2 linked regions of the Bradyrhizobium diazoefficiens genome follow. The protein of the gene in region 1 interacts with the protein of each later gene in a pairwise test. Links are inferred from orthologs where the notes say so. Each region holds a gene or a part of one and is shown on either strand. Other genes may lie near its edges.

The links. Proteins that work in one complex are often made in the same cells at the same time.
Region 2: the proteins of phnG (region 1) and JJE66_RS34015 interact in binary tests that used the Escherichia coli proteins (3 or more experiments, as listed by UniProt). The link is inferred for Bradyrhizobium diazoefficiens from one-to-one orthologs.

What each region holds. Positions count from the first base shown.
Region 1 is NZ_JAENXS010000001.1:2,883,300-2,890,704, forward strand. What follows is about bases 2,374-5,284. They hold phnG (phosphonate C-P lyase system protein PhnG), read left to right. Parts: upstream 2,374-3,577; coding sequence 3,578-3,991; downstream 3,992-5,284. Other genes in these bases: phnE (phosphonate ABC transporter, permease protein PhnE), read left to right, coding at 2,374-2,557; phnF (phosphonate metabolism transcriptional regulator PhnF), read right to left, coding at 2,679-3,407; phnH (phosphonate C-P lyase system protein PhnH), read left to right, coding at 3,996-4,604; JJE66_RS13640 (carbon-phosphorus lyase complex subunit PhnI), read left to right, coding at 4,608-5,284. Outside these bases: phnD (phosphonate ABC transporter substrate-binding protein), read left to right, coding at 1-759; phosphonate ABC transporter, permease protein PhnE, read left to right, coding at 831-1,715; more of phnE, read left to right, coding at 1,712-2,373; more of JJE66_RS13640, read left to right, coding at 5,285-5,723; JJE66_RS13645 (alpha-D-ribose 1-methylphosphonate 5-phosphate C-P-lyase PhnJ), read left to right, coding at 5,720-6,616; phosphonate C-P lyase system protein PhnK, read left to right, coding at 6,609-7,405. UniProt on the Escherichia coli protein: Together with PhnH, PhnI and PhnL is required for the transfer of the ribose triphosphate moiety from ATP to methyl phosphonate.
Region 2 is NZ_JAENXS010000003.1:573,412-579,835, reverse strand. What follows is about bases 1,449-4,447. They hold JJE66_RS34015 (sugar ABC transporter ATP-binding protein), read right to left. Parts: upstream 3,711-4,447; coding sequence 2,187-3,710; downstream 1,449-2,186. Other genes in these bases: xylB (xylulokinase), read right to left, coding at 3,843-4,447; JJE66_RS34020 (ABC transporter permease subunit), read right to left, coding at 1,449-2,194. In the rest of the region: JJE66_RS34025 (ABC transporter substrate-binding protein), read right to left, coding at 106-1,053; more of JJE66_RS34020, read right to left, coding at 1,154-1,448; more of xylB, read right to left, coding at 4,448-5,288; JJE66_RS34005 (glucose/quinate/shikimate family membrane-bound PQQ-dependent dehydrogenase), read left to right, coding at 5,521-6,424. UniProt on the Escherichia coli protein: Part of the ABC transporter complex RbsABC involved in ribose import. Responsible for energy coupling to the transport system.

The sequences.
Region 1 (7,405 bases):
AAGGAACTCGGCGTAAAGGTGACGCTCCGCGTCGCCAACGACTACGCCGCAGTCATCGAGGGCCAGCGCGCCGGCAACATCCAGATCGGCTATTACGGCCCGGCCTCGTTCGCCCGCGCCCGCCTGACCGGCGTCAAGACCGACGCCTTCGTCATCGACGTCAATGCCGACGGCTCGAAGGGCTATTACTCGGTGTTCTATGTGCTGGCGAAGTCGCCGTACCAGAAGATCGAGGACCTCAAGGGCAAGAATCTCGGCCTGGTCGACCCGAACTCGACCTCGGGCAACAACATGCCCCGGTTCAAGCTGAACGCGATGGGCATCGATCCCGACGCCTACTTCTCCAAGGTCGTCTTCACCGGCAGCCACGAGAATGCCGTGCTGGCGCTGGCACAGGGCACCGTCGATGTCGCTGCCAACTGGTGGAACGCCGACGACGATTCCAACCTGACCCGCATGCTCAACAAGGGCATGGTGAAGTCAACCGACGGCACCGTGATGAAGAAGGAAGACTTCCGCATCATCGTGAAGTCCGAACTCATCATCAACTCGCCCTACGCCTATCTCAGCGATCTGCCCGACGACATGAAGGCCGCGATCAAGAAAGCCTTCCTCGACGCGGCGCAGAAGGATCCCGAGGCGTTCAAGAAGCTCTCCGACGGCAAGAACAAGCCGTGGGAGCCGATCGCCAACGACGACTACAACAAGACCATCGAGCTGATTAAGTTCGTCGACGCTTTGCGCAAGAAGGCATCCTGATTTCGTCGGGACGACGCACCTCGAGCCGGGTCGATGGACCCGGCTCTTTTTCTTGATGGACCCTGTCATCGATGACGATTGCGGTTGCGATCCTACCCGAGCAGCAGCTCGCCGCCCTCAACGCCGCCTACCGCAAGGCGGTTGCGCGCAAACGTCTGCGGTTGCTGGCAGGCCTCGCTCTATTCGTGGCTGCGCTGATCGTGGCCTCGATCGGCGCCGAGGTCAATCTGCGCACCCTCTTCACCTATTTCGGTCATTTCATCAGCTATTTCGATCGCATCCTCACCCTCGACAGCGGACAACGGGTCTGGACCAATTTCGGCGAGTGGTTCTGGGGCTGGCACAAGTGGCTAAAACTGCTCGGCGAGACGCTGTTGATCAGCTATGTCGGCACGCTGATCGGCGCCGTCCTCGCCTTCCTGCTCAATTTCTTCGCGGCTGAAAACACCTCGCCTGCCATCTGGCTGCGCTTCACGGTGCGGCGCCTGCTTGAATTCGCCCGCACCGTGCCCGGCATCGTCTTCGCGCTGATCTTCGTGATCGCCTTCGGGCTCGGGCCGATGGCGGGCGTGCTCGCGATTGCCATTCACTCCACCGGCGCGCTCGGCAAGCAGTTCTCGGAGATCGTCGAGAACGCCGACATGAAGCCGGTCGAGGGCATCCGCTCCACCGGTGCGAGCTGGGTATCCTGCATGCGCTTTGCGATCCTGCCGCAGGTCTCGGCCGGCTATGCCAGCTACGCGCTGTTGCGCTTCGAGATCAATGTCCGCGAGGCCTCGGTGATGGGCTTTGTCGGCGCCGGCGGCATCGGACAGGAGCTGATCGTCGCGATCCGCAAGTTCTACTATTCCGACGTCAGCGCCATCCTCGTGACCATCATCGTGACCGTCTTCCTGATCGACATCACGACTGGCTGGGTGCGCGGCCGCCTGTTCGGCAGGGAGGCGCGGACGTGAGCAAGCCGCCGCAAGTCGACACCGCGCAGATCCGCGCGCGCTATCCCGATGTCTTCAACCGGCCGGCGTCGTCGCGTCTGGCGACGCCCTCGATGCTCGTCGCTGCGCTCGCGATCTTCGCATTCGGCCTGGTCGATCTCGATTTTTCGCCGTCTCGCCTGATCTCGGGGTTGAGCCAGCTCGGCTGGATCAGCATGATGATGATTCCGCCCGATCCGGGCTCGTCGCTGCCGCTGTACTTGAAGGCAATGGGCGAGACGCTGTCGATTGCGCTGCTCGGCACCACGCTGGCGGCGCTGCTGGCGCTGCCGGTCAGCCTGTTTGCTGCGCGCAATGTCGTGCCGGGCATCGTCCGCTTTCCCATCCGGCGTTTCCTCGATTCGATCCGCGGCGTCGATACGCTGATCTGGGCGCTGGTCTGGATCAACGTCGTCGGCCTCGGCCCGTTCGCCGGCGTGCTCGCGATCGCGGTGTCTGATTTCGGCGCCTTCGGAAAGCTGTTCTCGGAGGCGATCGAGGGCGCCGACCAGAAGCAGGTCGAGGGCATCCGCGCCTCCGGCGGCAGCGCGCTGCACGAAATCCGCTTCGGCCTGATGCCGCAGGTGCTGCCGGTGATCGCCGGCCAGGTGCTCTATTTCATCGAGTCGAACACACGCTCAGCCACCATCATCGGCATTGTCGGTGCCGGCGGCATCGGTCTCCAGCTCGCCGAACAGATCCGCGTGCTGGAATGGCAGAAAGTGTCGTTCCTGATCCTGATGATCTTGATTGCGGTCGCCGCGATCGATTTCATCTCGGGCAAGCTGCGCTTCGCGATCATTGGGCGGCGGGCGATCGCCTGAGCAAAGGTGCCGTAGGGCGGGTTAGCCGGAGGCGTAACCCACCATTGTCTATTTCCACGGAGACAGAAGAGGTGGGTTACGCCTTCGGACTGCGCTTCGCGCAGCCGAGGGCTAACCCACCCTACGATTCCACCAGAAACTCCACCCGCTCGGCGGCAAAGCGCGAGTGCTTGGTCAACAGCGGCTTGCGGTCGGGATCGAGGTCGGTGGCGTCGACAATCAGGATCGGCCGTCCGAGCGGCAGATCGAGCCGCGCGGCGTCGGTGGCATCGACGATGCCGCCGGTGATCCGGGTGGCGCCGCGGCGGTAGTCGCGGACACCGTAATGCTCGAGCAGCTTCGTCATCGAGCGCGTTGCGGCAAACACATCGCCCGCGCCCGGGAACAGCTCCGCCGACAGCCAGGTGGTGGAAACGCAGATCGGCGTGCGGTCGGCCAAACGTATTGCTTCGATCCGGAGCAGCGGCGCGCCGACCTTCAAGCCGAGCTCGCGCGCGAGTTCGCGGGTCGCGACATCATCGGTCGCCTCGATCAGCCGGCCGTGTGGCTCGCGACCGTCGGCGCCGACGATCTCGGAAAAGCGTGTGCGCGAGCGCAGCGGATAGGCGAGCTTCTGCGCCTCGACGTAGGTTCCGCTGCCGCGCTCTGCGCGCACAATGCCGCGCTCGGCGAGCGCCGCCAGCGCGCGCCGCACGGTATGGCGATTGACGCGATAGGTCTCGGCGATCTCCATCTCGCCCGGCAGCTTGTCGCCGGCGGCAAAGCGGCCGTCGGCGATGCCGCGTTCGATGCCGTCGGCAACGAGGCGCCACAGCGCGACGCCTGAAGAGGCGGTGTCCTGCATGCTCATGTCGCCGGCGAGCCTAGCCCAGAAATCACAGCTTTGTCACGAAACAGTCATGGTGCTCTCGTATCAAGTTGTCTATTATCATAGACAACTTGAATTCGGCAAGTTGTGTCGAAACGTTCGGTGGATCGGTGACCCCTCACAATACCCAGCAAGCCCAGCGCCAGGCCGCCATGGCCGTGCTGGCGCACGCGGAGGCGGGCGAGATCGCCGCTCGCCTCCGCGCTATCGCTTTGCCCGGCCATCAGGATTTGCGTGTGCCGGAGAACGGATTGGTAATGCTGCGCGGCCGGGTCGGCGGCGACGGCGCGCCGTTCAATCTCGGCGAGGCAACGGTGTCGCGCGCGGCGGTGCGGCTTGCGAGCGGCGAGGTCGGCTTTGGCTACACGCTCGGGCGCGATGGCGAGAAGGCGCGGCTGATCGCCTTGTGCGACGCGCTGGTGCAGTCGCGGGATTTCGGTGGACTCGTGGAGCGCGACGTTATCGCGCCGTTGCGCGAGCAGCTTATGATTCGCCGCAAGCAGGCGGCGGAAGAGACCGCTGCGACGAAGGTTGATTTCTACACCATGGTGCGCGGTGAGGGGTGAGGCCATGACCACGATTGCGGAACTGCCGCCCGGCTTCGTCGACAAGGTGTTGTCGGCGCAATCCACCTTTCGCTCGGTCATGGACGCGATGGCGCGACCGGGCTCGGTCCAGCGCATCGTGCCGATGGCGGGAACAGCAGGGGCGATGATGCGCGGTACCGCCGCAATCGCGCTGACACTGTTCGATCACGACACGCCGCTCTGGCTCGATGCGCGGATGTCGGAAAGCTCCGACGTGACGAAATGGCTGAAGTTCCACACCGGCGCGCCGGTGGTGCAGGATTCGTCGATCGCGGCCTTCGCGTTGATCAGTGATGGCGTTCTGCTTCCGCCGCTCGAGCGCTTCGCGCTCGGTACCAACGAATATCCGGATCGTTCGACCACGGTGATCATTCAGGTCGAGAGCCTGGACAGAGGACGGAGCTTTGAGCTGCGCGGCCCCGGCATCGACGGTGTCGCGACGCTCCAGGCCTCGATCAAGCCCTTCGATCTGTTCGAGCAGTTGCGTTTCAACGAGACGCTGTTTCCGCGTGGCATCGATTTGGTTCTGGTCGCCGATGACGCCGTGGTTGCGGTCCCGCGCACCACGCGAATCGTGAGTAAGGGAGGCTGACGCATGTATGTCGCAGTCAAAGGCGGCGAACGGGCCATCGAGAACGCCCATCGCCTGCTCGCCAATGCGCGCCGCGGCGACCAAAGCGTTGCGGAAATCTCCCTCGACCAGATCTCGGAGCAGCTCGGGCTCGCCGTCGATCGCGTCATGAGCGAGGGCTCGCTCTATGACCGCGAGCTCGCGGCGCTGGCGATCAAGCAGGCGCGCGGCGATCTGATCGAGGCGATCTTCCTGGTCCGCGCCTTCCGTGCCACCTTACCGCGCTTCGGCGCCAGCGAGCCGGTCGACACCGGCGCCATGCGGGTGCAGCGGCGGGTGTCGTCGACCTTCAAGGACATTCCCGGCGGCCAGATCCTCGGGCCGACCTTCGACTACACCCATCGCCTGCTCGATCCCTCGCTGGCCGAAGGGTTTGTCCCGGAACCGCCGGCTGTGGTCGAAGCCTCGACCGCGCCGACGCCGCGCGTGACCGATATTCTCGGCCGCGACGGGCTGATCGAGACCTCGCCGCAAGCCGAAGACGGCGCCAGCGTCGGCGATCTGACCCGCGAGCCACTGAATTTCCCGGCCGACCGCGATTTGCGCCTGCAAAATCTCGCCCGCGGCGATGAAGGCTTTCTGCTGGCGATGGGCTACTCCACCCAGCGCGGCTATGGCCGCAACCATCCCTTCGCCGGCGAGATCCGCTTCGGCGGGGTCGAGGTCGAATACTTGGCAGAGGACGTCGGCTTCGCCGTTCCGCTCGGCTCGATCGAGCTGACCGAGTGCCAGATGGTCAACCAGTTCAAGGGCTCAGTGACGGAAGCGCCGTGCTTCACCCGTGGTTACGGCCTTGCCTTCGGCCAGAGCGAGCGCAAGACCATGTCAATGGCGCTGGTCGATCGGGCGCTTCGCGCCCGCGAGCTCGGGGAAGAGGTGGGAGCCCCGGCGCAAGATGAAGAATTCGTCATGTCACATTCGGACAACGTCCAGGCGACCGGCTTCGTCGAGCATCTCAAGCTGCCGCACTATGTCGACTTCCAGTCCGAGCTCGGCCTTCTGCGCAAGCTGCGCAAGGAATTCGCTGAAGCCTCGAACGAGGCCAACGCCACCGACGCCATGAAGGAGGCCGCGGAATGAACGCGCCCGCCTACAACTTCGCCTATCTCGACGAACAGACCAAGCGGATGATCCGCCGCGCGATCCTGAAGGCGATCGCGATCCCCGGCTATCAGGTGCCGTTCGCCAGCCGCGAAATGCCGATGCCCTATGGTTGGGGCACCGGAGGCGTGCAGGTGACGGCCGCGATCCTGGGGCCGCAGGACGTGCTGAAGGTGATCGACCAGGGCTCCGACGACACCACCAACGCGATCTCGATCCGCAAATTCTTCGCCAAGACCGCCGGCGTGGCCACGACGACGTCGACGGACGAGGCAACGGTGATCCAGACCCGTCACCGAATTCCCGAGACGTCGCTGCACGCAAACCAGGTGCTGGTCTATCAGGTGCCGATCCCGGAGCCGCTGCGTTTTCTCGAGCCGCGCGAGACCGAGACACGGCGCATGCATGCGCTCGCCGAATACGGCCTGATGCATGTGAAGCTTTACGAGGACATCGCGCGCTTCGGCCATATTGCGACCGCCTACGCCTACCCGGTGAAGGTGAACGCGCGCTACGTGATGGACCCGTCGCCGACGCCGAAATTCGACAATCCCAAGATGGACAATTGCCCGGCGCTGCAATTGTTCGGCGCGGGCCGCGAGAAGCGCATCTATGCGATCCCGCCCTATACTCAGGTGGTGTCGCTCGATTTCGAGGATCACCCGTTCGAGCCCTACCGCTTCAACGCGCCCTGTGCACTGTGCGCCGCCGAGAATTCCTACCTCGACGAGATCGTCACCGACGACCAGGGCAGCCGCATGTTCGTCTGCTCGGACACCGATTATTGCGAGGGACGTCAGGCCGCCGGCCATCACGGCGCCTTGAGTGCTGCGCCCTACAAGGGCAAGGCACAGGGGGGTGCAAATGGCTGATCAAGATCTGCTCGAAACCGATCAGCCGCTGCTGGTCGCGGAAAGCCTCAGCAAGTCCTACGGCCGCATTGCTGCGTGCCGTGACGTCTCGTTCTCGCTCTATCCCGGCGAAGTGCTGGCGATCGTCGGCGAATCCGGCTCCGGCAAGTCGACGCTGCTGCAGCTCCTGTCGGGCCAGCTCGCCGCCAGCGGCGGGCAGGTGTCGTATCGGATGCGCGACGGCATCACCCGCGATCTCGCCGCGCTCGGTGAAGCCGAGCGGCGCTTCCTGTTCCGCACCGATTGGGGCTTTGTGCACCAGGATCCCGCGCAGGGGCTGCGCATGGCGGTCTCGGCTGGCGCCAATGTCGGTGAGCGGCTGATGGCGGTCGGGTGGAATCACTACGGCCGTATCCGCGACACTGCATCCGACTGGCTCAGCCGCGTCGAGATCGACGTCGGGCGTATCGACGATGCGCCGCGCACCTATTCCGGCGGCATGCGCCAGCGCCTCCAGATCGCCCGCAACCTCGTCACCGAGCCGCGGCTGGTGTTCATGGACGAGCCGACCGGCGGCCTCGATGTCTCCGTGCAGGCGCGTCTGCTCGACCTCCTGCGCAGCCTCGTCGCCGAGCTGAATCTCGCCGTTATCATCGTCACCCACGATCTCGCGGTCGCGCGGCTATTGTCGCATCGCGTGATGGTGATGAAGGGCGGCCGCGTCATCGAGACCGGTCTCACCGACCAGGTGCTCGACGATCCGCGCGAGCCCTATACGCAACTCCTCGTTTCCTCGATTCTGCCGCCATA
Region 2 (6,424 bases), on another replicon or contig:
CCTTCTTTGACATATCGGTCGCTGGGGTCAACCTTACAGGCGCGCCCGGACGGGTTTTCCGGACGCCCCTCTCGAAATGGGCCGCAGCCCGCGAAACTGCAAAGGCTACTGCGAACGGTCCGAGGTCCAGCCCTTGTAATCCTTGATATTGTCCCGGGTCACGAGCTTCGACGGCAGCAACTCGACGGTCGAGGCCGGCTTCTGCCCATTGAGAATGCCGACGCCGATCTGCACGGCCCGCCGCGCCATGAAGAACGGATCCTGCGATGCAGACGCCTGGATCTGCGGCGACGCCGGATCTTTTAGCGCCGCCTCAATATCCGGAGCTCCATCGACCGAGGTGATGATGATGCCGCTGCGGTTCTGCTGGCGCGCCGCAAGGTCAGTGCCGATCGCCTGCGGATCGTTGATGGCGAAGATGGCGTCGATCTTGGGAAAGCGCGTCAGATAGCCCTGCGCGACCGTGAGGCCGCCCTCGCGCGAACCCTTGCCGTCCTGGTCGCTCGACAGCACCTTGATCCCGGGATTCTTCGCGAGCACGTTCTTGCAGCCGGTGACGCGGTCGATCACGGCCGAGACCTGCGGTCCGTTCTCGATAATGACGTCGCCCTTGCCCCCGAGCTTGTCGACGATGTACTGGCAGGAGATCTCGCCGGCCTGGACGTTGTTGGTGGTCACGGTGGCATCGGCGCCTTCGGCCGCGGTGTCGACCGCGACGACGACGATACCCGCCGCCTGCGCCTTCTTGATCGCAGGCCCGATCGCCTTGGGATCACCGGGGTTCAACAGGATCAGATCGACGCCGGCGGCGATGAAATTGTCGATCTGGGTGACCTGCTTGCCGAGATCGTATTCGAAGCCGACGGTGGTGATCTTCACATTGGGATTGGTCTTCTTGGCCTCGAACTCGGCGCCCTTCGACAAGGCGACGAAGAACGGGTTGCCCATCGACCCCAGCGAGACGCCGATCGACTTGAGCTCCTTGGCGAAAGACGGCGCGGTGGTCAGGGCAAGCGCCATCGCGGCGCCGGCGAGCGTGGTCATCTTCAACATTGGCTTCCTCCCTGGTCTGTCCTCATCCCCGACACGGCAGACCAGTTGCCGTAACGGAATCTCGCAGCGCGCCCCGATCCCTTAGGTTCTCGCGGAGCCTTCAAGTTCTGGCCGAGCCTTGCAGCCGATAGCGATCCAGCGCGACGGCGCCGATGATCACCAGCCCCTTGATCACATATTGCCAGATGTCGGAAACGCCGGTGAGGATGAGGCCGTTCGAGAGCACGGCGATGATCAGCGCGCCGACCAGCGTCCCCCAGATCGACCCGATGCCGCCGACGAACGAGGTGCCGCCGAGGATCACCGCGGTGATGGCGTCGAGCTCGTAGCTCTGTCCGAGCTGCAAGCCGTTGGCCGCATAGAGCCGCGCCGCCTGCATGCCGCCCCCGAGCCCGGCCAGCAGCCCCGACACGCCATAGACGAAGATCAGAACGGCCCAGACCTTGATGCCGGCAAGCCGCGCCGCGCTTTCATTGCCGCCGACAGCATAGATGTGCACGCCGAGCACGGTTCGGCGCAGCACCAGCCACGAAACGAGGATGACGAGCAAAGCGATCACCGAGAGCCACGGGATCGACGCCACACCGGGAATGAGCGTCAGCGAGCCGTTGCCGATGAAGGCATAGGGAATCGACGGATTGAACACCGTGGTGTCGGCGCCGAGCAGCCGCGCCAGGCCGCGCACGGCGGTGAGCGAGCCCAGCGTGACGATGAAGGGCGGCAGCCGCAGCAGAGCGATCAACGCGCCATTGACGACGCCGAAGCCGAGGCCGGTGAGAACGGCGGCCGGCAGCCACAGCGCACCTAACTCGGGCAATTTCGACATCGTCAGGCCGGCCATCGCGGACGCCGCCAGGATCGAGCCGACCGAGAGATCGATGCCGCCAGTGAGGATGACGAAGGTCATGCCCGCGGCGAGCACGGTGTTGACCGCGGCCTGCTGCAGGACGATGCCGAGATTCTGTCCGGTGAAGAAACGGCCATCCGATAAATAATGAAAGCCGGCGCACAATAGCAGCAGCACCGGCAGCATGCCGGCGGCGCGGATCAGGAGCCTGACGCGCTGGCGCTTCGTCGCCTGGGCGGCGGCAAGGCCGTTTGCGGTGGCCGCCTTCGCCTGCGTCGATCCGTTGTCAGGCATCGAGATGCTCCGTTCCCGTGGCGAGGGCCATGATGTCTTCCTGAGCGAGCGGCGCCGCCTCGGTTCGCCTGACCTCGCCCGCGACAAGTCCCGACCGCATCACGATGACCCGATCGCAGATGCCGATGATTTCCGGGAGATCGGACGAGATGACGAGGATCGCGGTGCCGGCCTTGGCGAGATTGTCGATGATCGAATAGATCTCGGACTTGGCGCCGACGTCAACACCGCGCGTCGGCTCGTCGAGGATCAGGACCTTTGGCGCGATGGCGAGAAGCCGCGACAGCAGGACCTTCTGCTGGTTGCCGCCGGACAGGCCCCCTGCGGGGACACCGACATTGGTGGCGCGGATGCTCAGTCCCACAAAGGCCCGGTCGGCCCGCTCGCGCGCCTTGTCGCGATCCAAGAGCCAGCCGAGCTTGGCATCGCGTCCGAGCACGGCGAGATTGATGTTGTCCAGACAGGACATGTCGAGGAACAGGCCGAGTGCCTTCCTGTCCTCGGTCAAATAGGCGATGCCCGCCTCGAGCGCCTCGCCGGGGGTGCGGATCTCGATCGGGCGGCCTTCAAGCTCGAGACGGCCGGAAATTCTCGGAGCCGCGCCGATGATGAGATGCGCAAGCTCGGTGCGACCGGCGCCGATCAGGCCGGCAAGCCCCACCACCTCGCCCGCATGCACAGTGAACGAGCAGCCTTTGACGCGCTGCCCGTCCGCCATGTCGATGGCTGTGAGCACGGGGTGCCCCCTCTCGGCCCCGGAATCGTGATCCTTCTTATAGAAGGATGAGACATCGCGCCCGACCATCATGCGCACGATGGCATCGGCGCGGATATCCTGCTTGTCGAGCGAGCCGACCAGGCGGCCGTCGCGCAACACGGTGACGCGATCCCCGAGCGCATAGACCTCGTCCATGCGGTGCGAGATGTAGATGATGGCGAGTCCCTCCGCGCGGAGTTGCCGGATCAGCGCAAACAGCCGTTCGCTCTCGCCGGCCGACAACGCGGTGGTCGGCTCGTCCATGATCAGGATTTTCGAGCGCGCGTGCAGCGCACGCGCGATCTCGACGAGCTGGCGCTGCCCCATGGAGAGATGCGCCACCAACGTCGACGGCAGGAAGTCCGCGCCCAACCGCTCCAGGATCGGGCCGACGCCCTCGCGCATGACACCGCGCGCCAGAAATCCCGAACGGGAGACCTCGCGGCCGAGATAAATATTCTCCGCGACGCTCAGATTGGGAGCCAGAGAGAGCTCCTGATAGATGATCGAGATGCCCGCGGCCCGCCCGCCGAGCGGACCTTCGATGCGCACCGGCTTACCCTCGATGCGGATCTCGCCGCCGGGATCGGGCCGGTAGGCCCCCGACAGGATTTTCATGAGGGTCGACTTGCCCGCGCCATTCTCGCCCATCAGGGCATGAATCTCGCCGGCATAGACGGTCAGGTCGACCGCGCGCAGCGCCTTGATGGCGAAGAAGGATTTTGAAACTCCCCGCATCTCGAGGATCGGATCGTTCATCCTGCCTCCCGCCGCACAATGTTGCGTTTCCCGTCCGCGTCTCCATTTTTTTAAAGCGCGGTCTACGCATTAAACAAAAGGCCGCGGCGCAGGGCAACAGCGAACAGTCAGAAATTCGGGGGCGAAGCGATGCTAGTGGCGCGGCCGATACAGTTCGCGCCAGCCGGGAAGCCGTTCGGCATAGGCTTCGACCAGCGCGCGCTCCGGTTCGAAGGTCTCGATCCGTTGCGGGGCCGTACAGACGGTGGCGATTGCCTCGCCGGTGACAGCAAGCCGCCCTAATCTCGCCGCACCAAACGCTGCGCCCGTTTCACCTTCGGCAAAGCGATGGATCGGAACGTTCAGAACGTTGGCCAACACTGACAGCCAGAACCGGGACCGCGATCCGCCGCCGATGACATCGGCCTCCGCGACCGAGATGCCGGCCGCGGCGAGCGAGTCCCGGCAATCCGCGAGCGCGAAGGCAACGCCTTCGAGCACAGCCTGCACGATCGCCGCGCGGTCGGTGCCGTGGCTCAAACCTTCGAACATGCCGCGCACGACGGGGTCGTCATGCGGCGTTCGCTCGCCCGCGAGATAAGGCAGGAAGCTCACCGGAGACGGCGCCTGCGGGCGCGACCCCAGCGGCGCCAGCAGTTCGGCCTCGGCGGCGCCGAACAGGCGCGCGACCCAGGCCAGACAGGAGGCCGCCGAGAGGATCGCGCCGGCCTGAATCCACATGCGGGGGATCGCGTGGCAGAACGTGTGGACCACGCGGTCCGGATTGGCGGCAACATGGCTTGTCGGCGCCAGCAAGGCGCCTGAGGTTCCCAGCGAAATGAACGCGGTTCCTGGCCTGATTGCGCCGATGCCGATGGCGCCCGCGGGATTGTCGCCGGCCCCGCCCGCGATCATCGGGCACCTCGCCATGCCCCAGCGCTGCGCCAGCTCGCTGCGCAGCGTTGCCGCGGGCGCGCAGCCCTCGACCAGGCTCGGCATGTGCGCGCGCGACAGGCCGGTCGCAGCCAGTGCGGCATCCGACCAGTCCCGTCGCGCCACGTCGAGCCAGAGCGATCCCGATGCATCCGAGACGTCCTCGATCGCCTCGCCTGCCAGGACCAGCCGCAGATAGGCCTTCGGCATCAGGACGCGTGTTGTCGCCGCAAAAATCTCAGGCTCGTGCGTGGCAATCCAGAGCAGTTTTGGCGCCGTGAAGCCGGGCATCGCCTTGTTGCCCGTCGTCGCACGCAAGGCGGGCCAGCGCTGTTCCAGAATGCGGCACTCCGCGGCGGAGCGTCCGTCGTTCCAGAGGATGCAAGGCCGCAACGGCGTGTCGTTCGCATCGAGCAGCGTGGCACCATGCATCTGGCCGGACAGCCCGATGCCTTCGACCGCCGCCAGCTCTTTTCCATGTGACGCCTTCAAGGCGTCCAGCGTGGCAAAGGTCGCTTCGATCCACTGGGCGGGATCCTGCTCGAAATAGCCTGATAGCGGCGAGGCGATCGTCAGCGCCCGGCTCTGGCTCGCAATCACCCGCTGGGCGCTATCGACGAGAACCGTCTTGACCGCGGAGGTGCCGAGATCGATGCCGAGATACATGGTGGGTGTGGTTCCAAAGATTTAGCGGCGACTGCGGACACTTGTTGTTGAACATGTCGCCTGCATTTTGAAGAACTTCGCTCTTGGATGCTTCTGCGCGAGGATGTCACATAAACGCAGCACTTTGAAGGTTGTCAGTTGTGGTTGAGTGGACCACAGTCCTTGATGGTGGAGGTCGCCTGTTGCGCTTGCGCTGCACAGACGCCATCCGTTTTTCCGCGCCGGAGCAGCCATGCAGCGATCCAGGGCAGTCTTTATCACGGCTCTCATCTACGCTCTGATCGGTCTGGTGCTCGCGGGCGGCGGCCTCTGGCTCGCCGCATTGGGCGGATCGATCTTCTATGTCATCCTCGGCGTCGGCATTCTCGCCACCGGTGCGTTGCTGCTCGCACGGCGCCGTTCGGCGCTCTGGCTGTTTGCGGTCGTGCTGGTCGGCACGCTGGCGTGGGCCGTCTATGAGGTGCAATTCGACTGGTGGCCGCTCGCATCGCGCGGCGACATCGTCTTCCCGATGGCGCTCTGGCTTCTCACGCCAGTGATCGTGCGCGGGCTGCTGCGAGACGAGCCGGTGTCTTACCGAAACGCGACGCTGCCACTCTGGATCGGCGTGGTCGCGACTTCGGTCGTCCTCGTGGTCGCGCTTCTGTCCAGCTATCACGATATCAACGGCACGATCGCCGAATCCGGTTCTGCCGTGCAGCAAAGCGAGGCCGACCCGCAGCCGGATGGCGATTGGCGGGCGTATGGACGCACGCAATTCGGTCAGCGCTATTCGCCGCTGAAACAGATCACGCCTGACAATGTCGGCAACCTCAAGGTCGCCTGGACCTTCCGCACCGGCGACATGCCGACACCAAACGATTCCGGCGAGACCACTTTCGAAGTCACGCCGATCAAGGTGCGCGACACACTCTATCTCTGTTCACAGCACCAGGTGCTGTTTGCGCTCGACGCCAAGACCGGCAAGGAACGTTGGCGATACGATCCCAAGCTGGTGTTCAACAAGACGTTCCAGCACATGACCTGCCGCGGGGTCTCCTACCACGAAACCGCGGCGGGCGCCGTCGACAGCAGCGGCAGTCCCGCGCCCGCCGAATGCCCGCGGCGGATTTTCCTGCCCGTCAATGACGGGCGCA